Regions from separate parts of the Streptomyces sp. NPDC014733 genome, predicted to be linked through region 4. Evidence: riboswitches for the same ligand, from Rfam matches in the RefSeq annotation. Region 4 holds a riboswitch; each other region holds the start of a gene.

Region 1 (5,086 bases), on a different contig from region 4:
ACGCGCGGCAGGCGCTCGCCGACGCCCGGCTGTCGAAGAACCCGGTGCACCACAGCGAGGGCGCCCACGGCAAGGGCAAGGTCGGCATCCCCGGCGAGCGCAGCGCCAACCTCATGACGCATCTGCTCAACATCGACCCGCCCGACCACACCCGGCTGCGCCGTCTGGTCTCCAAGGCGTTCACCCCGCGCCGCGTCGCCGCCTTCGCGCCGCGCGTCCAGGAGCTGACCGACGCGCTCATCGACGGCTTCGCCGCCCGCGGCGAGGCCGACCTCATCCACGAGTTCGCCTTCCCGCTGCCCATCTACGCCATCTGCGACCTGCTCGGCGTCCCGCGTGAGGACCAGGACGACTTCCGGGACTGGGCCGGGATGATGCTCCGCCACACCAAGCCGGGCGGCACCGGCGGCGGGCCGCGCGGCGGCGTCGCCAAGGCGGTCAAGAAGATCCGCGGCTACCTCGCCGAGCTGATCCACCGCAAGCGCGCCGTCCTGCCGCCCGAGCCCGCGCCCGACGAGGACCTGATCTCCGGCCTGATCCGCGCCTCCGACCACGGCGAGCACCTCACCGAGAACGAGGTCGCCGCGATGGCGTTCATCCTGCTCTTCGCCGGTTTCGAGACCACCGTCAACCTCATCGGCAACGGCACCTACGCCCTGCTGCGCACCCCCGACCAGCGTGAACTCCTCCAGAAGTCGCTGGCCGCCGGCGACCGCGAGGTGCTGACCACCGGTATCGAGGAGCTGCTGCGCTACGACGGCCCGGTCGAGCTGGCCACCTGGCGGTTCGCGACCGAGGAGCTGACGCTCGGCGGGGAGCGGATAGCCGTCGGCGATCCGGTGCTGGTGGTGCTCGCCGCCGCCGACCGCGACCCCGCGCGCTTCGACGCCCCGGACACCCTCGACCTGCGCCGCACCGACAACCCGCACCTCGGTTACGGCCACGGCATCCACTACTGCCTCGGCGCGCCGCTCGCCCGCCTCGAAGGGCGGACCGCGCTCGCCACCCTCCTGACCCGCCTGCCGGACATCCGGCTCGCGGCGGATCCGGAGGAATTGCGGTGGCGTGGCGGGCTCATCATGCGCGGTCTGCGCGCCCTCCCCGTGGAGTTCACCCCGGCCCCCTGACGACACGCCGTCCACCTGCGCGGACGGCCGTCCGCAGCCCGGAAGTTGACGCTCCATCAGCCACGTGACCTACACGTGATCTCCGCTACACCGGCTTGTGACGCCCCGTGAGCCCGGTTACCTTGCCACCGAACAAGCGCTCCATCGCCCCGGTGGACGCCGTACCGGATCCCGGGCGGCCGGACCGGGGCGGCGGGACGGACAACTCAACCGCCGCTCGAAAGGCAATCGCATGCGCACCGGCAACGGCAGACACCGTCGCCCCCGCCAGGCACCGGCCCTCTTTGTCACGGCGGGTGTGACCGGCGCGGGCCTCGCCCTGCCCCTTCTCGGCGCGGGCGCCGCCCACGCCGCCGACACCTCCACCTGGGACCGGGTCGCCCAGTGCGAGTCCGGCGGCATCTGGTCCAGCGCCGGTGGCAACGGTTTCTACGGCGGACTCCAGCTCACCCTCGACATGTGGCGCGATTACGGCGGCCTGGAGTACGCGGCCCGCCCCGACCTGGCCAGCCGCGCCCAGCAGATAGCCGTGGCCCAGGCGATCCTCGCCGACCGCGGCCCCGAGGCCTGGCCGCGCTGCGCGTCCGAGGCCGGACTCACCGAGGACGGCGCGGCGCCCGACGTCGACCCCGGTGGCTCCGTCACCACCCCGCCCGCCGGTGCGGACGACGCCCACACCGGTACCGGCACCGACTCCGACCAGGAGACGCCCTCGGCGCCGGACACCACCGACCCGGCCACCCCGAAGGGCACCCCGGACCCGTCCGACTCCCCGGACCCGTCCACCTCGCCCGACGCCACCGGCTCCCCCGAGGCACCCGAAGGCTCGCAGCGGCCCGGTACGCCCGGCCCGTCCGGCGAGCCGTCCACCGACCCGTCCGACCACGCCTCGCACCCCTCCGAGCCCTCGCACCCGTCCCGTGCGACGCCTCCGGCGGACACCGGCGGCTCCCGTGACGGCGACGGCTCCGGGCGCCATCGCGGCGGCAGCGACGCCGACGCGGACGGCGACCGCGCCCCGGGGCGGCACGCCTCGCGCGGCGGTGAGCGGACGGACCCGGACGAGGGCGCGTACACCGTGCGCTCCGGTGACAACCTGTCAGCCATCGTCGAGGCGCGCGACCTGCCCGGCGGCTGGCCCGCGCTGTACGAGCGCAACGAGGACGTCATCGGCGCCGACCCGGACCTCATCCACCCAGGTCAACTCCTCGACCTGGGCCACTGATCGAGCCGATAGGCGGCTTTTGCCCGTTTTGGCGAAAGTGAGACATGGGTCTCGTCGCCGTCCGGGGTGTCCCGACCTGCCCTTCGATTCCGCACCGTGTCCTACCTGCGGAAATATGTGCCTTCTGCGGCCGTTGGCGGTCAACTGGGTGCAGAAAGCGGGGTTTGAACGACACGGGGGGTTCTGTTTACGGTCAGGACCGCTCGCCAAAGCGGGCCCTTCGTTCACACGCCGAATCCTGCCGGTGGGCGAAGGTGGTCGACGCGCAAGCGCCGAAGGCAGGAGCGGGGGACCCAAGGTAAGCGCCGGCCCCGCCCGTGAAAGCGGGTCAACCGGCTTGGGGTGAAGCCGTGTGCGCGTCACACGGCCGGGCAATCCACACCGCCCGAACCCGACAGCTCACCTCGCAGGCGTCGGTGAGGAAAACGAAGCATGCTGATCAACAAGGCCAAGCACCGTCGCCCCTCCAAGGCCGTCCGCGTCGCCACCCTCGCCGGTGTCGCCGGCGCCGCCGTGGCCGTCCCGCTGATGGGCGCCACCAACGCCTCCGCCGCCTCCGTCTCCACCTGGGACGCCGTCGCCCAGTGCGAGTCCGGCGGCAACTGGTCGATCAACACCGGCAACGGCTACTACGGCGGCCTGCAGTTCTCCGCCTCCAGCTGGGCGGCGGCCGGCGGCACGCAGTTCGCGCCCCGCGCCGACCTGGCCACCAAGGCCCAGCAGATCCAGGCCGCCGAGAAGCTCCTCGCCATCCAGGGCCCGGGCGCCTGGTCCTGCGCCGGTGCGGGCAACCTCACCGCCGGTGGCCCGTCCCCCGACCTGAACACCTCCGCCACCAAGGCCGCCCCCAAGCAGCAGGCCCCGCAGCCCAAGGCCGCCCCGCGGCAGCAGGCGCCGAAGCAGCAGGCCCCGCAGCAGCAGTCCCGTCCCGCGACGCCGCAGCACCACGTCATGGGCCACGGCAACTACACCGTGAAGTCCGGCGACACCCTGGCCAAGATCGCCAAGGCGCACGGCAAGAACTGGAAGTCGGTCTACGCGGACAACAAGTCCGTCATCGGCTCCAACCCGAACCTCATCTTCCCGGGCCAGAAGCTCCACGTCTGATCCCGCACCCCCGGGCCTCTGCCCCCTCCCGGCCTCCGATCCCGTGCGTACGGCGGTACGCGCGGCACACCGGACCGGGAGGCGGCCTGCCGCCCGGACCCCGCGGGCCACGGCCCCCGGCACCGCCCGGGAGCCCCCGCTCACCCGCGGACCTCCCCCCACGGGATACCCCGCCCGGCGCGCACGTCCCCGGGGCGGCACCGGCTCCCCGCCGTCGCCGCCCTCCGCGCGCCGAGGCGGGGTTTCGCCGTTCCGTACCCTGGTCCCGGACACAGCGTCGTGCCCGCCCCTTATCAGCTGCTTTTCCGTTCCGCGGCCTTCGTTGTCGAATATCAGGAACCCGGCGTCCGAGGCACCTTTCGTCCCGTCCTGCGGGCCGCGAGGTAGCGGAAGGCCCGGGGGCCGTTAGGCTCGTGCCGCAGAACTCCAGACACCCATGAAGGAGACAACGTGCCGTCCATCGACGTCGTCGTAGCCCGCGAAATTCTCGACTCGCGAGGTAATCCCACGGTCGAGGTCGAGGTCGGCCTCGACGACGGCTCCACCGGTCGGGCCGCCGTCCCGTCCGGTGCCTCCACCGGAGCCTTCGAGGCCGTCGAGCTGCGCGACGGGGACCCCAACCGCTACCAGGGCAAGGGCGTCGAGAAGGCCGTTCTCGCCGTCATCGAGCAGATCGGCCCGGAGCTGGTCGGCTACGACGCCACCGAGCAGCGCCTCATCGACCAGGCCATGTTCGACCTGGACGCCACCGACAACAAGGGCTCGCTGGGCGCCAACGCCATCCTCGGCGTCTCCCTCGCCGTCGCGCACGCCGCCTCCGAGGCCAGCGACCTGCCGCTCTTCCGCTACCTCGGCGGCCCGAACGCGCACGTCCTGCCCGTCCCGATGATGAACATCCTGAACGGTGGGTCGCACGCCGACTCCAACGTCGACATCCAGGAGTTCATGATCGCCCCGATCGGTGCGGAGTCCTTCTCCGAGGCGCTGCGCTGGGGCGCCGAGGTCTACCACACCCTCAAGAAGGTCCTGAAGAACAAGGGCCTGGCCACCGGCCTGGGCGACGAGGGCGGCTTCGCCCCCAACCTCGGCTCCAACCGTGAGGCCCTCGACCTCATCCTGGAGGCCATCCGCGAGGCCGGTTACGCCCCCGGCCAGGACATCGCGCTCGCCCTGGACGTCGCCGCCTCCGAGTTCTACACGGAAGGCAAGTACCAGTTCGAGGGCAAGGAGCGCTCCGCCGCCGAGATGACGGAGTACTACGAGGAGCTGGTCGCGGCCTACCCGCTGGTCTCCATCGAGGACCCGCTGTTCGAGGACGACTGGGCCGGCTGGAAGGTCATCACCGACAAGCTCGGCGCCAAGGTCCAGCTCGTCGGCGACGACCTCTTCGTCACCAACCCCGAGCGCCTGGCCCGCGGCATCGAGGAGGGCTCGGCCAACGCGCTCCTGGTGAAGGTCAACCAGATCGGTTCGCTCACCGAGACCCTGGACGCCGTCGAGCTGGCCCAGCGCAACGGCTTCAAGTGCATGATGTCGCACCGCTCCGGCGAGACCGAGGACGTCACCATCGCCGACCTCGCCGTCGCCACCAACTGCGGCCAGATCAAGACCGGCGCCCCGGCCCGCT
Region 2 (5,086 bases), on a different contig from region 4:
CCCGGCCTCCCGCAGCCGCCCGGCCTGGCCGTCCGTCAGCAGCCCGAGGCAGGCGCACACCTCGACGCCCTCGTTCTGCTCCTTGATGGCGGAGATGGTCTCCGACACCCGGTCGACGTCCCGGTCGGTCGGCCCGCGGCCGCTGGCCACCAGGCACACCCGCTTGGCGCCCCCGGCCACCCCGGCGGCCGCCGCCCGCGACGCCTCTTCCGGCTTCAGCCAGGTGTACTTGAGGATCTCCGCCTTCGACCCGAGCCGCTGCGAACAGTACGAGCAGTCCTCGGGGCAGAGCCCGGACTTGAGGTTGACGAGGTAGTTGAGCTTCACCCGCCGGCCGAACCACTTGCGGCGCACCTTCCCGGCCGCGGCCACGACGTCGAGCAGGTCGTCATCGGACGTCGCCAGTACGGCGAGCGCCTCTTCACGGGTCGGCAGCTCGCGCCGCAGACCCTTCTCCACCAACGTGTTCAGCAGCTCCATGGCGATGATCCTGACGTACGCCGGTGCCCCTGGCCAAGGAGGATTCCCACAACGCGCCCGGATCGGGGTGTGTGTATCACCACACCCTGAGGCGGTGGAACGACCACTAACGTCTATCGGCAGTCCACAATCGCCAACGACCCCGCCCGTGACGCCGACGGCCCTCGCGGGCGGGGCCGCAAGGGAAGCGAAGGAAGCCGATGCCAGCGGATCCCGCCCTGCCGCCGCCCCGTGACGCCCCCCGCGCCGACGAGGCCCCGCCGGATCCCGGCGCGGCGTTCGACTGGCTCGACGAGGCCCACCGGCAACGGCTGCACGCCGGACTGCACCGCACCCTGCGCCCCCGCTCCGCCCAGTGCGAACTGCTGGACCTGGCGAGCAACGACTATCTCGGACTCGCCCGCCACCCGCTGGTCACCCGCGCCGCCGCCCAGGCCGCGCACCGCTGGGGCGCCGGCGCCACCGGCTCCCGGCTGGTCACCGGCACCACCGAACTCCACGCCACGCTGGAGGCCGAACTCGCCGCGTTCTGCGGCTTCGAGGCGGCCCTGGTCCTCTCCTCCGGGTACGCCGCCAACCTCGCCGCCGTCACCGCCCTCACCGGCACCGGCGCCCTCGTCGTCTCCGACGCGCAGAACCACGCCTCCCTCATCGACGGCTGCCGCCTCTCCCGCGCCCGTAAGGCCGTCGTCGCCCACGCCGACCCAGCCGCCGTGGACGCCGCGCTCGCCGCGCACGGCGGCCCGGCGCTCACCGTCACCGACGCGGTGTTCTCCGTCGACGGCGACGCCGCCCCGCTGCCCGCCCTCGCCGCCGCCTGCCGCCGCCACCGCGCGGGCCTCCTCGTCGACGACGCCCACGGGCTCGGGGTGCTCGGTGACGGCGGGCGCGGCGCCGTGGCCGCCGCCGGGCTCGCCGGGGCCCCGGACACCGTCGCCACCGTGACGCTGTCGAAGTCGCTCGGCTCCCAGGGCGGCGCGGTCCTCGGTCCGGCACGGGTCATCGAGCATCTGGTCAACACCGCGCGGACGTTCATCTTCGACACCGGGCTCGCCCCGGCGGCGGTGGGCGCCGCGCTCGCCGCGCTGCGGCTGCTGCGCCGCGAACCGGAGCGCGCGGCCCGCACCCGCGAGGTCGCCGCCGCGCTGCACCGGCGGCTGACCGCCGCCGGGCTGGCAGCGGTCCGGCCGGACGCCGCCGTCGTCGCGGTCCGCGCGCCGTCGCCGGACGCCGCCGTCCGCTGGGCGGCCGACTGCCGCGCCGCCGGAGTGCTGGTCGGCTGCTTCCGCCCGCCGTCCGTCCCCGACGGCGTCTCCAGGGTCCGGCTGACGGCCCGCGCCGACCTGACGGACACCCAGCTGCGGGCGGCGGTGCGCACCCTGGCGGAGACCGCGCCGCGCGGCTGACCCGCCGGGCGACTGACCCGCCGGGCGGCGCGTGCGCCGGAGCCGCCGTTAGCCGCCGGGTGGCCGTCGCGGGGCCGCGACCCGCTCCCGTACGGGAGGATTCACCGCTTTGGGCGAGAGATATGGGCATTTCGTGGTGGATGACGGGGCGTACCGGCAGCATGGACCGCCGGTCCGCACCCCGGCGTGCGCGGCCGACCCGGTGACCGAGCGGCGTCCCGCCTCCCGCCCGTGCGCCGGATCCGACCCCGGTGGGAAGAAGGACGGCACCGCGATGGCAGATCACCAGGAATCCACCCTGACCCTCCCCGGCGCACCGGAGTCGGTCGCGGCCGCGCGCAGGCACGTTTCCGCGGTGCTCGGCGCCTGGGGCCTGGACCGGGCCGCGCCGCTCACCGACGCGGTCCGGCTGATCGTCTCCGAACTGGCCACCAACGCCGTCCGGCACACCGGTGGCACCTCCCCGTACTTCACCCTCGCCCTGCGGCTCGATCGCGACGAGACGCTGACCGCGGGGGTCACGGACCGCGACCCCCGGCCGCCCCGGCGGCTCGCCGCCGATCTGTGCCGGGACGGCGGCCGCGGGCTGCTCATCGTCGGCCTGCTGGCCGCAGAGTCCGGGGGAGAGGTGACGACGGTGGCGGAGCCGGGCGGCGGCAAGACCGTCCGGGTCCGGCTGCCGTGGCCGCCCGCCGGGGTGTGACGGGCGGCCGCGCCGCTCAGCCGACCCGGCCGTACGACACCGCGCCGGTCCAGATCTTCTCCAGCCGGACGACGGTGCCGGTGCGCGGCGCATGCCAGATGCGGCTGTGACCGGCGTAGATCCCGACGTGGTAGACGCCCCCGCTGCCGTGGAAGAAGACCAGGTCACCTGCCTTGCGGGTGGAGGCGCGGATGTGCCGGGTGCGGTTGTACTGCGCGGCGGCGGTGCGGGGCAGACTCCGTCCGGCGCGCTTGAAGGCGTACTGCGTCAGCCCCGAGCAGTCGAAGCGGTGCGGCCCCCGGGCGCCGTACTGGTAGGGCGCGCCCTTCTTGGACGCGGCGATCCGTACCGCGGTGGCGGAGACGGAGGTGGCGTCGGCACCCGGGGGCAGCGCGACGGTCGCGCCGACGGTCGCGAGTGTGAGAGCGGAGATGGTTCCGGCCCGGGCGACCGCGGCCGGCAGATGCATGCGCACAGTCATGCGCAAACCCTTCGTCAGCCGCCTGCGAAGGAAGACCTGTCGGGTTCGGGCAGGCGAAGGTGCCCGGCCATGCGTACGGCTTCACCCCAAGGGACCCGTCGGCGCAGGGCGTGCGCCCTGGTGCCGTGGTCCCGTCGTGCTCGGGTCCTCCGCTCCTGCCGGTGCGTCCGCGTCGACCTGACATCCGGGACGGCGGCAGGATTCGGCGTCCGCCCGGACCGCCCCGCCGCTGCGGCGGGGGCTTGTCGTCCAGGGGATCGTCACGCATCGGGCGGCCGGATTCCGCGCTGAAATGACGAAGTGTGACATTCGTCACAAATGCGTCAAATGGTGCTTTCGGGGCGTGGTGTGGCGGTCGCCGTATCCGCCCGCGCGCTCCGGACCAGCGGAAAAGCGCACGCACGCGGTGCGCTCCGCACCGGGGTTCCGCAACGCGACGCCCCCGCGACCGCCCGGAACCGGCTGGTCCGTGCGGGCGAGCCCGGTCGGGCGAGGGGCGTCGGGCGCGACCGCCTCCGGGGCGAAGCGCACGGCGGCCGGCCGCCGCCGGGACATGCCGCGGCCCGGCCGCCGGGAAGGGCGACCGGGCCGGGGCCGGCCGGGTGGGGCCGGCCGGTGACGCGCGGGGCGCGGAAGGTCAGGAGCTCAGCTCCCAGATCGCGTGGGCGATGGCGTCGGTGTGGTTGTCCAGTGCGGTGTCGTCGATGTTCTTCGTGGTGTCGCAGGCCTCGTGGTAGCAGGCGTCGAACGCCTTGCCCGCCTCGCCGCCCCACGCCTTGGCCTGGGCGTCGGTCTTGATGTAGTCGGCGCCGGAGAACAGCCCGCCGACCGGGACCCCGGCGTCCTTGAACGGCGCGTGGTCGGAGCGGCCGTCGCCCTCGGTCTCCTTCTCGGTGGCGATGTTCTTGGTGGCGAACCAGTCCTTGAACACCTTCTCCAGCCGCGCGTCGTCGTCGTAGACGAAGTAGCCGGGGTTGGGGGAGCCGATCATGTCGAAGTTCAGGTACGAGTCGATCTTCGCGGTGTCGGCGCCGAGCGAGTCGACGTAGTGGGAGGAGCCGATCATGCCGTCCTCCTCGTCGCCCCACCAGCCGAAGCGCAGGTGCTTGGTGGGCTTGAGGTCCGCCTTGGCGACCGCGAGCGCGACCTCCAGGATCCCGGCCGAGCCGGAGCCGTCGTCGTTGATGCCGGGGCCGGCGGGGACGGAGTCGAGGTGGGCGCCGGACATCACGGTCTTGCTCTCGTCGCCGCCGGGCCAGTCGGCGATGAGGTTGTACCCCTTCTCGCCGCCGCTGGTGAACTCCTGGACCTTCGTGGTGAACCCGGCGGAGTCCAGCTTGCCCTTCACGTAGTCGAGCGACTGCTGGTATCCGGCGGTGCCGTGGGCGCGGGTGCCGTTGTTGGCGTCGGCTATGGACTGGAACTTGGCGAGGTCGGCCTTGACGTCGGCCACCGGGATGTCGGGGGCGGCGGTCGGTGCGGTCGCCTGGGCGCTGGCCGCGACGCCGAGCAGTCCGACGACGGCGGCGCAGGCGCCGGTGGCGAGGGTGAGGCGACGGGTACGGGCGGTGCGAGTCACGGTGTGGCTCCGATACTGGTGTGGGGGGTGGTGCGGAGCGTTTGACGCGCACATGAGGATCGTGAGCGATCTCCGCCCCGTCAAGGGCGGATACCGGACAGTGGTGTTCGTCGAGCGGTGCCGGGTCCGGATTGCCCGGAGCATCCAATTCGCCGCGCCCGGGACGGGGTGTCCGTTCGGTCCGGCGGGCGTTCCGGTGTGTGGAATTCGCCACCGCATTCCGGCCGTCGGGAATTCCTGCGGCGGGAAATCCGGAAGGGGAAATCGGTCGCCACTCGGTAACTCCCGGTAAGGGAAGTGCCCGCACTCCAGCGCTGAGAAGGGTTCCGCAGGTGGCCGGACATGTAACGCCACGGAAATGGGCCCGAACTGGGCTCTGCGGGATGGGGTGTTGATGACCTCTTGCGGAGGCACGGTTTGCTTTCCCTTTAGTCGCT
Region 3 (5,086 bases), on a different contig from region 4:
CGCGGTGTCTCCCGGCCCGCCGCGGACGGGGAGGAGCGGGAGACGCCGGGCCCGTATGACCCGTCCGGCCCCTCTCGGCTCGCGTGCCGGGGGAGGGACGGAAAGCCTTGGGTGGCCGGAGGAGCGGCCGGGAGCACGGTCGGCCGCGGGCAGGTGAGGCGGGAAGAGGCCGGTGCGGATGGGGCGAGGCGGGCGGGTCCGCACGGAGGACCGGGAGCGGTGGGCGCGGCGGGCGCAGATGTCGCCGGCCGGCCGGCGATTGGCGCGCTACCTGCCCGCACTGCTGATCGTCGGCGGCCTCGTCTTCGAGTTCGTCACCCCCGCCCGCTACACCGCCTCGCCGTTCTTCTCGGCGGCGCCGCTGGTCGCCGCGCCGCTGTACTCGCTGCGGAACACGGCGCTCACCGTCCTCGCGGCGGTGCTCGGCGCAGTGGCGGCGGCGCTCTACGCCAGTACCCGGGACACCGGCCTGGCCGCCACCGGGGTCTCCACCGTCTTCGTCGTCGCCCTCCTCGCCCTCGGCATCAACCGCGTCGTCCGCCTCTCCGACGCCCGGCTCGCCTCCGTACGCGATGTCTCCGAGGCGGCCCAGCGGGCGGTGCTGCCGACGCCGCCGGAGCGGATCGGGGGGCTGGCGGTCGCCGCCCGTTACGTGGGGGCGCAGGCCGACGCGCGGATCGGCGGGGACCTGTACGCGGTGCAGGAGACGCCGCACGGGGTCCGGCTGATCGTCGGCGACGTGCGGGGGAAGGGGCTGGAGGCGGTCGAGGCGGCGGTGATCGTCATCGGGGCGTTCCGGGAGGCGGCGGAGCAGGAGGCGACGCTGGAGGCGGTGGCCGGGCGGCTGGAGCGGGCGCTCCAGCGGGAGGGGCGGCGGCGCGAGGGCCTCGACCAGTACGAGGGGTTCACCACGGCCGTGCTCGCGGAGATCCCGTCCGGGGAGCGCGCCGTGCTGCGCGTCCTGAACCGGGGGCATCCGCCACCGCTGCTGCTCACCCCGGACGGCGGGCTGCGGACACTGGTGCCCGCGGTGCACGCGCTGCCGCTGGGGATGAGCGAGGTGGCCGGGTGGCCGGACCGCGCGGACGAGCTGTTCTACCCCGCCGGTTCGCTCCTGCTGCTGTTCACCGACGGGCTGACCGAGGCGCGCGACCGGGCGGGGGAGTTCTACGACCCGGTGGCCCGGCTGCGCGGCCGGGTCTTCTCCGGGCCCGACCGGCTGCTGGACACGCTGGTCACCGAGGTCGCCGCGCACACGGGCGGGGCGGGCACGGACGACATGGCGCTGCTGGCGGTGCAGCGGCCGTTGGAGGAGTAGGGCCGGAGCACGGGGGAGTGACGGGGCGCGCGGAGCGCGGGCACGCGCCGGGCGCGCGGGGAGCCCGGGGCCGCCCCGGCACGCGGGGCGCGCGGCCGGCTCCCGCGCGCCGGTACGGCCCCGTGGGCGGAGACCTCTACGCCACCCAGTGGAGGCTCTGGCCGTGTGCCCCCGTCAGGGCCACCGGGCGGTCGTCCAGCGCGAGGGTCAGCAGCTGTTCCCGGTGGCCCGGGGTGAGGCGGCCGGCGGCCGGGGCGGGGAGCCACGGGGTGACGGAGTGGTGTTCCTGGGAGATCCAGTGGCCGCCGCCCGGCCGCCCGGCGAGCAGCGCGCGCACCCGGTCGGCGAACCGCTCCCGGTGCGCGGGCGGCAGATACGGCAGTACCGAGGTGTGAAAGACGACGAGTGTGGCGTCCGCCGGGACCCGCGCCGCCAGCGCCGGCAACTCCTCGACCAGGTCGCCGCGGACGATCTCGGGCCGCGGCGCCGCCCGTACCGCGTCCACCGCCGCCGTCAGCCGCTGTGCCCGCTCCGGGGTGCCCGGCCACACCAGGGACCGTAGCCAGCGCAGCGCCTCGGGGTCGTCCACCGGGTCGAGCGGCGTGAGGTCGATGCCGCCGCGCCACACGATCTCCGGGAGCCGCGCGGGCGTCGCCGCATCCGCCGCGGCCACCCGGTCCTCCCGTCCGACGCGGCACCGGAAGGTGACCGGGCTGTCCGGGGCGCCGAGGACGTGCGCCTCCGGGGACGTGTCCGGCCCGGGGGCCCCTGGGGCGGCGTCCGGCTCGTACGCGTACCGGTAGCGGTCCGGGTGGAGGCAGAGACCGGCCGAGGTGCCGACCTCCAGGAGGGCCAACGGGCCGCGGAGGCGGGCCAGGAGAGGCAGCAAGGTGGCGCAGCGGCCCGGCTCGTTGGTCTGGGTGGAGCGGCTCATGACGACCGCACGGACCTCGTCCCAGTGCCGGATCGTCCACTCGCGCCAGCGGCCGTACGCCGGCTCACCGCGCGGGCCCTGCTCGGCGTGCGGGCCGTCGAGGTGGCGGACGGCCGCCAGCAGGAGGTTGGGCTGCTGCTTGTTGCCCACCGGGAGGGACGCGGCGAGGAGTTCGCACAGCTCCGGGTCCTGCCCGATCCGTGCCGTCAGCTCCTCGTGGGCCGCGCAGCGGCCCCGCGCCTCCCTCCAGGAGAAGTCCCGGTAGCGCGCTGCCAGGGCCTGTGCGTTGTTGACGAAGTCGACGACCATGATCAGACGCTACTGCCCTCACGGAGCGTGAGGAGTGCGCACCCCTCCGCATAACAAGTGATGCACAATCATCCGCAGGCCGTTTCGTGAAGGGTGATCAACTCGACCGGTTTGCACGGACGTTGCCCCGAAAAGTCTTGGCCAAGAGCCGTCGTCGTACGGAGGGGATTCGCGGGATCGCTTGGAAATCGGCCGCGATCTCTATTACTGTCCGATAACGGAGCGCGGTCGTCCCAGCCGTCGCAGAGGCGGCACCGTGCCCCCACGCCGAATCCCGTACGCGCTCTTCAGGTATGCCGGGCACCCAGGCACACCGGTGGTCACTTCCCGCTACGGCGTCTCCCCGCACGCCGATGCGTCGATATTTCGTGAACTGCCGTGACGTGTCCTGTCTTTGCCGCGGTGTCCCGAGCGGCGCCGAGGGAACCGGGGAACCACCTCCATGGGGTGAATCGGACGCCTCGGCCAGAGGCCGCCCGTAGGAGACCTTCCTGCTCCGAACCCGTCAGCTAACCCGGTAGGCGCGAAGGAAGGAAAGGAGTGCGCCCCCGTGGCGTCCAACAGGCTTGCCCCCGAGGCTCCGTCCGCCCACCCCCTCCCCCAGGATCTGCCGGATTCCCTGACCGATACGGCCACCTTCGCTCCGGGCGCGTTCGCCCCGGAGGGCCCCGGCCCGTACGGTGTCGCGGACGACGGTCCCGGCGAGTGGAACCCGACCGAGGAGTCCGTGCGGTCCGTCCGCGGCCGGCACCGCGTCGGGAAGCAGCGCTCCGCGCTGGCCCGCAGCGGCACGGTCCTCGGCGTCGGGGTGATCGCGGCGGTCGGCGCCGGCGGCATGGCGACCGCCGAGGACAAGCCGCCGGTCCCGATCTCCATGCCGGACATCGGCGCCCTCGCCTCCGACGTCACCGGAGCGCTGCCGGCCGCCGAATCGCTGCCCGGCATCGGGCCGTTGCTCGGCTCCGACGACGCGTCCGGCCCGGCCACCACCGCGGCGCCGCTCTCGTCCGCCGGCCTCACCGCCGAGGACGGGCAGGGCACGGGCGCCGGGGAGGCGCTGCGCAGCCGCATCCTCCAGCAGGCCGACACCCAGCAGGAGGCCGGTGAGCGCGACGCCCGGGAGGCCGCCGAACACCGCGCGCTCGCCCGCGCGGAGCAGACCGCCGCGAGCGACCACAAGGAGGCGGTGGCCGACGCGAAGGCGGAGCGCGCCGAGGCCGCGCGCAAGGAGGCGGCCGCCAAGGCGAAGCGCGAGGCCGAGGCCCGCGCGAAGGCCGAGGCCGCGCGCCTGGCCGAGCTGGCCAAGAGCTATCTGCTGCCGGTCACCTCGTACACCCTCACCGCCGGCTTCGGCCAGGCCGGTGACCGCTGGGCCGCCGACCACACGGGCCAGGACTTCGCCGCCCCCACGGGCACGCCCGTCAAGGCCGTCCACTCCGGCACCATCACCCAGGCGGGCTGGGCCGGTGCGTACGGCTACCGCATCGTCCTCACCCTCGACGACGGTACGGAGCTGTGGTTCTGCCACCTCTCGTCGATGGTGAAGACCGGCGGCAAGGTCTCCACCGGCGAGGTCATCGGCCGCGTCGGCGCCACCGGGAACGTCACCGGCCCCCATCTCCACCTGGAGGTCCGTCCCGGTGGCGGCGGCCCGATCGACCCGATGCCGTGGCTGCGGGCCCGGGGTCTGAACGTCTGAGCCCGCTGCGGCCCTGAGGGGAGTCCGGGGCTCGCGTCCGGGGCGCGCGTGAGGACGTCGCGCGCCGGGCCGGGCTCCGGGCCACCACCGCGCGCCGGGCTCCGGGCCGCCCGCGCGGATGGGCTGCCAGGTGTGCCGGGGCCGGTACACCCGGATGCCGCGGCCCGGAAATGCCGCCGCCGCGCGGTGTGTTGAATGACGGCATGACCACACGTAAGCCTCTCGGCTCGCTCTCCGTCTCCCCGCTCTGCCTCGGCGGCAACGTTTTCGGCTGGTCCACCGACGAGGCCGAGTCGTTCGCGGTGCTCGACGCGTACGTCGCCGGCGGCGGCAACTTCATCGACACCGCCGACGCCTACTCGGCCTGGGTTCCCGGCAACGAGGGCGGCGAGTCCGAGACCGTCATCGGCAACTGGCTCGCCGCCCGCGGCAACCGCGACGACGTCGTCATCGCCACCAAGGTCGGTGCCCTCCCCGGCCTCAAGGGCCTCTCCGCCGCCACGATCAAGAAGGCCGTCGAGGGTTCGCTGCGCCGCCTGCGCACCGACCACATCGACCTCTACTACACCCACTACGACGACGAGTCGCTGGAGGTCGGCGAGTTCCTGACCGTCCTCGACGACCTCGTCCGGGCCGGCAAGGTCCGTGAGATCGCCGCCTCCAACATCTCGGCCGCCCGCCTGGAGGAGGCGCTGTCCTTCTCCGAGCGCGAGGGCCTGGCCCGCTACGTCGCCCTCCAGCCGCAGTACAACCTGGTCTCCCGCGACACCTACGAGGGCGAACTGGCCGAGGTCGCCGCCCGCCACGACGTGGGCGCCGTCCCGTA
Region 4 (5,086 bases):
GCCCATCGTCGCGGACGGGGTCGCCGGGCCGGTGCGCCGCCAGTCGACGAACGACGCGGGGATCTCCTCCAGGAACCGCGACGGCGGGTTGTACGACGGCTGTCCCCAGGCGCTGCGCATCGTGGAGCGGGTGAGGTAGAGGCGCTCGCGGGCGCGGGTGATGCCGACGTAGGCGAGGCGGCGCTCCTCCTCCAGCTCCTTGGTCTGGCCGAGGGCGCGCATGTGCGGGAAGACGCCGTCCTCCATGCCGGTGAGGAAGACGACCGGGAACTCCAGCCCCTTGGCGGTGTGCAGGGTCATGAGCGTGACGACGCCGCTGCCGTCCTCGTCCTCGTCGGGGATCTGGTCGGAGTCGGCGACCAGTGCGACCTGCTCCAGGAAGTCGGCGAGCGTGCCACCGGATACGGGCTCCTCCGCATCGGCGTCCGCGCCCTCCGCGGCGGGGCCGGCCACGCGGTCCTGCTCGAACTCCAGGGCCACGGCGGCGAGTTCCTGGAGGTTCTCGATCCGGGTCTCGTCCTGCGGGTCGGTGGAGGACTGCAGCTCGGCCAGGTATCCGGTGCGCTCCAGGACCGCTTCGAGGACGGTGGCCGGTCCGGCGCCGGACTCGACGATGGTGCGCAGCTCTTCCATCAGGGTGTTGAAGCGCCGGACGGCGTTGGCGGAGCGGGCGGCCATGCCGTACGCCTCGTCGACGCGGCGCAGCGCCTGGGGGAAGCTGATCTTCTCGCGGAGTGCCAGGGCGTCGATCATCGCCTCGGCGCGGTCACCGATGCCGCGCTTGGGGACATTGAGGATCCGGCGGAGCGGGACGGTGTCCTCCGGGTTGGCGAGCACCCGCAGGTACGCGAGGATGTCGCGGACCTCCTTGCGCTCGTAGAAGCGGACGCCGCCGACGACCTTGTAGGGCAGTCCGACGCGGATGAGGATTTCCTCGAAGACGCGGGACTGGGCGTTGGTGCGGTAGAAGATCGCGACGTCTCCGGCGCGGGCGTCCTTCGCGTCGGTGAGGCGGTCGATCTCCTCGGCGACGAACTGGGCCTCGTCGTGCTCGGTGTCGGCGACGTACCCCGTGATGCGGGGGCCCTCGCCGGCTTCGGTCCAGAGGTTCTTGGGGCGGCGGTTCTCGTTCCGCTCGATGACGGCGTTGGCGGCGGAGAGGATGGTCTGGGTGGAGCGGTAGTTCTGCTCCAGCAGGATCGTCGTGGCGTCCGGGTAGTCCTCCTCGAACTGGAGGATGTTGCGGATCGTGGCGCCGCGGAAGGCGTAGATCGACTGGTCGGCGTCGCCGACGACGCACAGCTCGGCGGCGGATTCGGCCGGACCGACCAGCTCGCGCACGAGGGTGTACTGCGCGTGGTTGGTGTCCTGGTACTCGTCGACCATGACGTGGCGGAAGCGGCGGCGGTAGTGGGCCGCGACGTCCGGGAACGCCTGGAGGAGGTTGACGGTCGTCATGATGATGTCGTCGAAGTCCAGGGCGTTGGCCTCGCGCAGCCGCGCCTGGTAGAGCGCGTACGCCTGGGCCAGCGTCTTCTCGAAGCCGTCGGCCGCCTGTCCGGCGAAGGTCTCCTCGTCGATGAGCTCGTTCTTGAGGTTGGAGACCTTGGCGCTGAAGGACTTGGGCGGGAACCGCTTGGGGTCGAGATCGAGATCGCGGCAGACCAGGGCCATCAGGCGCTTGGAGTCGGCGGCGTCGTAGATCGAGAACGACGAGGTGAAGCCGAGGTGCTTGGACTCGCGGCGCAGGATGCGGACGCAGGCGCTGTGGAAGGTGGAGACCCACATGGCGTTGGCCCGGGGGCCGACCAGCTCCTCGACGCGCTCCTTCATCTCACCGGCGGCCTTGTTGGTGAAGGTGATCGCGAGGATCTGGCCGGGGTGGACGCCGCGGGCGGCGAGCAGGTGCGCGATGCGGTGGGTGAGCACCCGGGTCTTGCCGGAACCGGCTCCGGCGACGATCAGCAGCGGGCCGCCGGAGTGCACCACGGCGGCCTTCTGGGCGTCGTTGAGCCCTTCCAGGAGCGTGGCCGGGTCGACCGCGGGGCGGGCGGCGCCGTCGCGGTAGTGCGCGTCCCGGGGTACGGGGGCGTCGAACTTCCCGCTGAAGAGGTCGTGCGGGACCTCCTCCGGGGCCGGGCCGTGCTCGTCCTCGGGGGGCGGCGGGGGCTCCTCGTCCTTGGGGGCGAGGTCCGCCAGGAAGCTGTCGTCAAAGAGGCTGCTCATCGCCCACCGAGTCTAGGCCGCCCCACTGACAGTCGGGGCCGGAGCCGGGGAAAGGCCGGAAGTCCGGGGCGTTCCGCTCCGCGTCGCCCCGGGAACCCGGCATTCCACGCAGAAGCCTCGCCCTGCCCACACGAACGTCACCTCATGCACACAGGCCACGAAAAGGTTTCGGGCAAATCGAACATCTGCCTTCACAGGAGCCACACGAGTTGGCTAGGTTCACGCTCGGGCTGCCCGCATCCCGTGGACGACAGCGTCCGCACGGGCCGCCTCCGCCGAGTCCGGCCCTGCCCCACGGCACCCGGAGCCGGGGACCCATCAGCACCACCGGGGTGAATCGGTCGGTACGGCCGCGCGCGTGCGCACGTACGGACCGTAGGGCAAGCCTTCCGTCTGCGACACCGCCCGAACCCGACAGCTAACCCGGTAGGCGGTCCACGGAAGGAGTCGTCGGCCTTGCCGTCGCACCGCAAGCCGCGTACCCGCGTCCTCATCTCGCCCGGCAGCCGCCGGACGGCCGCCGGCCTGACGACCGCGGCCCTCGCCACGGTCACCCTGCTCTCGCAGTCTGCCGAGGCGTCCCCCCGCTCCCCGAAGCCGACCGTCGAAGAGGTCAAGAAGAAGGTCGACACCCTCTACCGCCAGGCCGAGGTCGCGACCCAGAAGTACAACGCCGTCAAGGAGCGCGTCGACGCGCGGCGGTCCGAGGTCAGCGACCTCCAGGACGCCGCGGCGCGCCGCACCGGCAAGCTCAACGAGGCCCGCCGGGAGCTGGGCACCTTCGCCGCCGCGCAGTACCGCAGCGGCGGGGTGAGCACCACCGCGCAGCTGATGTTCTCCAAGGACCCGCAGCAGTTCGCCGACCGCAGCCATCTGATGGAGCGGCTGACCGGGCGGCAGCAGCAGGCCGTCGACGCCTACCAGGAGCAACAGGCCGCCGCCGCCCACCAGCGGGCCGAGGCGACCCGCAGCCTGGACCGCCTCCAGGAGTCGCGGTCCGAGCTGGCCGGCTCCAAGCGGACGGTCCAGGGCAAGCTGGCCGAGGCCCGCCAGCTGCTCTCCGAGCTGACCGCCCAGGAGAAGGCGCGGCTGGCGGAGCTGGAGCGCCAGAAGGAGGAGGCGGCCCGCCGCAAGGCCGAGGAGGAGGAGCGCAAGCAGCACGAGCAGCCCGGCGGCGGCGCGGACACCGGCTCCCCCGGTACGGGCACGACCGACCCGGGCCAGGGCGGCGGCCCGGCCGACGGCTCGTACCGCACCAAGGCCGAGAAGGCGCTCGCGTTCGCCCGCGCCCAGATGGGCAAGCCGTACGTCTGGGGCGCCACCGGCCCCAACTCCTACGACTGCTCCGGGCTGACGCAGGCCGCGTGGAAGGCGGCCGGGGTGAGCCTGCCGCGTACGACGTGGGACCAGGTCAAGGTCGGCCAGCGCGTCGCCACCAAGGACCTCGCCCCCGGTGACCTGGTGTTCTTCTACAACGACATCAGCCACGTCGGGATGTACATCGGCGACGGCAAGATGATCCACGCCCCGAAGCCGGGCGCCAGCGTCCGCATCGAGTCGATCTACTACATGCCGATCTACGGCAGCGTCCGCCCCGCGTGACGCCCCTCGGGGAGGCCGTCGCACCGCGCGCCTCCCCGGTTGCACGGCTCCGGCCCGGTCCCTCGGTGAGGGGCCGGGCCGGAGGCGTACGCGGAGTGTGCCGGGGGCGCGGGGGATGCGGCCGCGCGCCCCGGTCGGGCTCAGGTCCAGAGCACCGCGATGAAGATGTTGACCATGGTGAGCAGGCCGACCGTGCCGAACAGCGGCTTGGCGATGCTCTCCTCGTCCCGCTTGACGTAGACCAGCCCCAGGATGACGACCAGGACGGCCAGCTTGACGCCGATCTTGATGTTGTCGACGGAGCTGCCCTGGGCCTGGTTCAGGCCGACCAGCGCGACGCCGGTGACCAGCATCGTCAGCGCACCGTGCAGCATCGCCGGCACGAACCGGGCGGTGCCCGCGCCCATCGCCTTCATCTGCGTGAGAAAGCCCCCCAGCAGGGAGGCGATACCAATGATGTGCAGACCGACGAAGACATTGATTACTACGTCCATACGACGGATCGTAACGGTCTCCCCCATAACACCTTCGGGGGGCCTCGTCGCGGCTGTTCCTGGCCTGTTCGTGGCCTGTCCGCGCCGTGGGGCCGGTTCTAGGCTGCGGCGCATGGAGCTGGGGAACGGCAAGGGCGCCGGTTCAGGGGGCTCGGTGGGCATCGCCGACCGGGCCGGTCTCGTACGGGTCATCGAGGTCTGGGCACACGGGTGGGCGCGGGCCCGCACCCACCCGGCGCCGCGGGCGGTCCCGGGCGGCTTCCGCATCGAGCTGGGATCTCCGCGGGACGCCGTGCGGTACATCGTCCCGGCCCCCGACCCCGGGGCGCTGCGCGACCTGGCCCGTACGGTGGCGGCGCCGCACACCTGGCTCAAGATCTTCGCGCCCCGTGCCGAGGTCGCGCCGCTGCTCTCCGACGCCTGGCGCCTCCACGGGCCGCAGTACCTCATGACGGCCCCGCCGCCACCGTCCGACCAGGTCACGCCCGCTCCGCCCGGCTACCGCCTCGACACCGAGGAGTGCGACGGGATCCTGGACGTACGGGTGTGGGCCACGGGCGACGCGGCCGGCGTACCCGCCGCGAGCGGCCGGACCGCGCTCACCGGCGGCACGGGCGGCGCCCCGGTCTCCGCCGTCTACGACATGATCACCACCGAACCGGCACACCGCCGCCGGGGCCTGGGCCGCCTGGTGATGACGACGCTCGGCGTCCACGCCGCCCGGCGGGGCGCCACCGAGGGCGTACTCGTCGCCACCCCCTCCG

The links. Region 4 has a riboswitch for cyclic di-AMP ahead of ACF1BH_RS03200 (NlpC/P60 family protein). Riboswitches for the same ligand answer to the same signal wherever they lie in the genome.
Region 1: linked by a shared signal. The riboswitch ahead of ACF1BH_RS21075 (transglycosylase family protein) and the one ahead of ACF1BH_RS03200 (NlpC/P60 family protein) in region 4 are both predicted to bind cyclic di-AMP.
Region 2: linked by a shared signal. The riboswitch ahead of ACF1BH_RS24775 (C40 family peptidase) and the one ahead of ACF1BH_RS03200 (NlpC/P60 family protein) in region 4 are both predicted to bind cyclic di-AMP.
Region 3: linked by a shared signal. The riboswitch ahead of ACF1BH_RS28135 (M23 family metallopeptidase) and the one ahead of ACF1BH_RS03200 (NlpC/P60 family protein) in region 4 are both predicted to bind cyclic di-AMP.

What each region holds. Positions count from the first base shown of each region.
Region 1 is NZ_JBIBYO010000009.1:112,451-117,536, forward strand. Features, by position in the region: gene ACF1BH_RS21065 (cytochrome P450) at 1-1,127, shown strand, start outside; gene ACF1BH_RS21070 (transglycosylase family protein) at 1,360-2,352, shown strand; cyclic di-AMP (ydaO/yuaA leader) riboswitch at 2,572-2,780, shown strand; gene ACF1BH_RS21075 (transglycosylase family protein) at 2,785-3,459, shown strand; gene eno (phosphopyruvate hydratase) at 3,910-5,086, shown strand, end outside.
Region 2 is NZ_JBIBYO010000012.1:215,889-220,974, forward strand. Features, by position in the region: gene bioB (biotin synthase BioB) at 1-480, opposite strand, end outside; gene ACF1BH_RS24765 (8-amino-7-oxononanoate synthase) at 681-1,886, shown strand; gene ACF1BH_RS24770 (ATP-binding protein) at 2,161-2,589, shown strand; gene ACF1BH_RS24775 (C40 family peptidase) at 2,606-3,070, opposite strand; cyclic di-AMP (ydaO/yuaA leader) riboswitch at 3,075-3,252, opposite strand; gene ACF1BH_RS24780 (M28 family metallopeptidase) at 3,708-4,649, opposite strand.
Region 3 is NZ_JBIBYO010000017.1:92,229-97,314, forward strand. Features, by position in the region: gene ACF1BH_RS28125 (PP2C family protein-serine/threonine phosphatase) at 179-1,318, shown strand; gene ACF1BH_RS28130 (DUF2332 domain-containing protein) at 1,455-2,561, opposite strand; cyclic di-AMP (ydaO/yuaA leader) riboswitch at 2,950-3,099, shown strand; gene ACF1BH_RS28135 (M23 family metallopeptidase) at 3,112-4,260, shown strand; gene ACF1BH_RS28140 (aldo/keto reductase) at 4,464-5,086, shown strand, end outside.
Region 4 is NZ_JBIBYO010000001.1:718,457-723,542, forward strand. Features, by position in the region: gene pcrA (DNA helicase PcrA) at 1-2,226, opposite strand, end outside; cyclic di-AMP (ydaO/yuaA leader) riboswitch at 2,490-2,675, shown strand; gene ACF1BH_RS03200 (NlpC/P60 family protein) at 2,683-3,828, shown strand; gene ACF1BH_RS03205 (hypothetical protein) at 3,969-4,322, opposite strand; gene ACF1BH_RS03210 (GNAT family N-acetyltransferase) at 4,435-5,086, shown strand, end outside.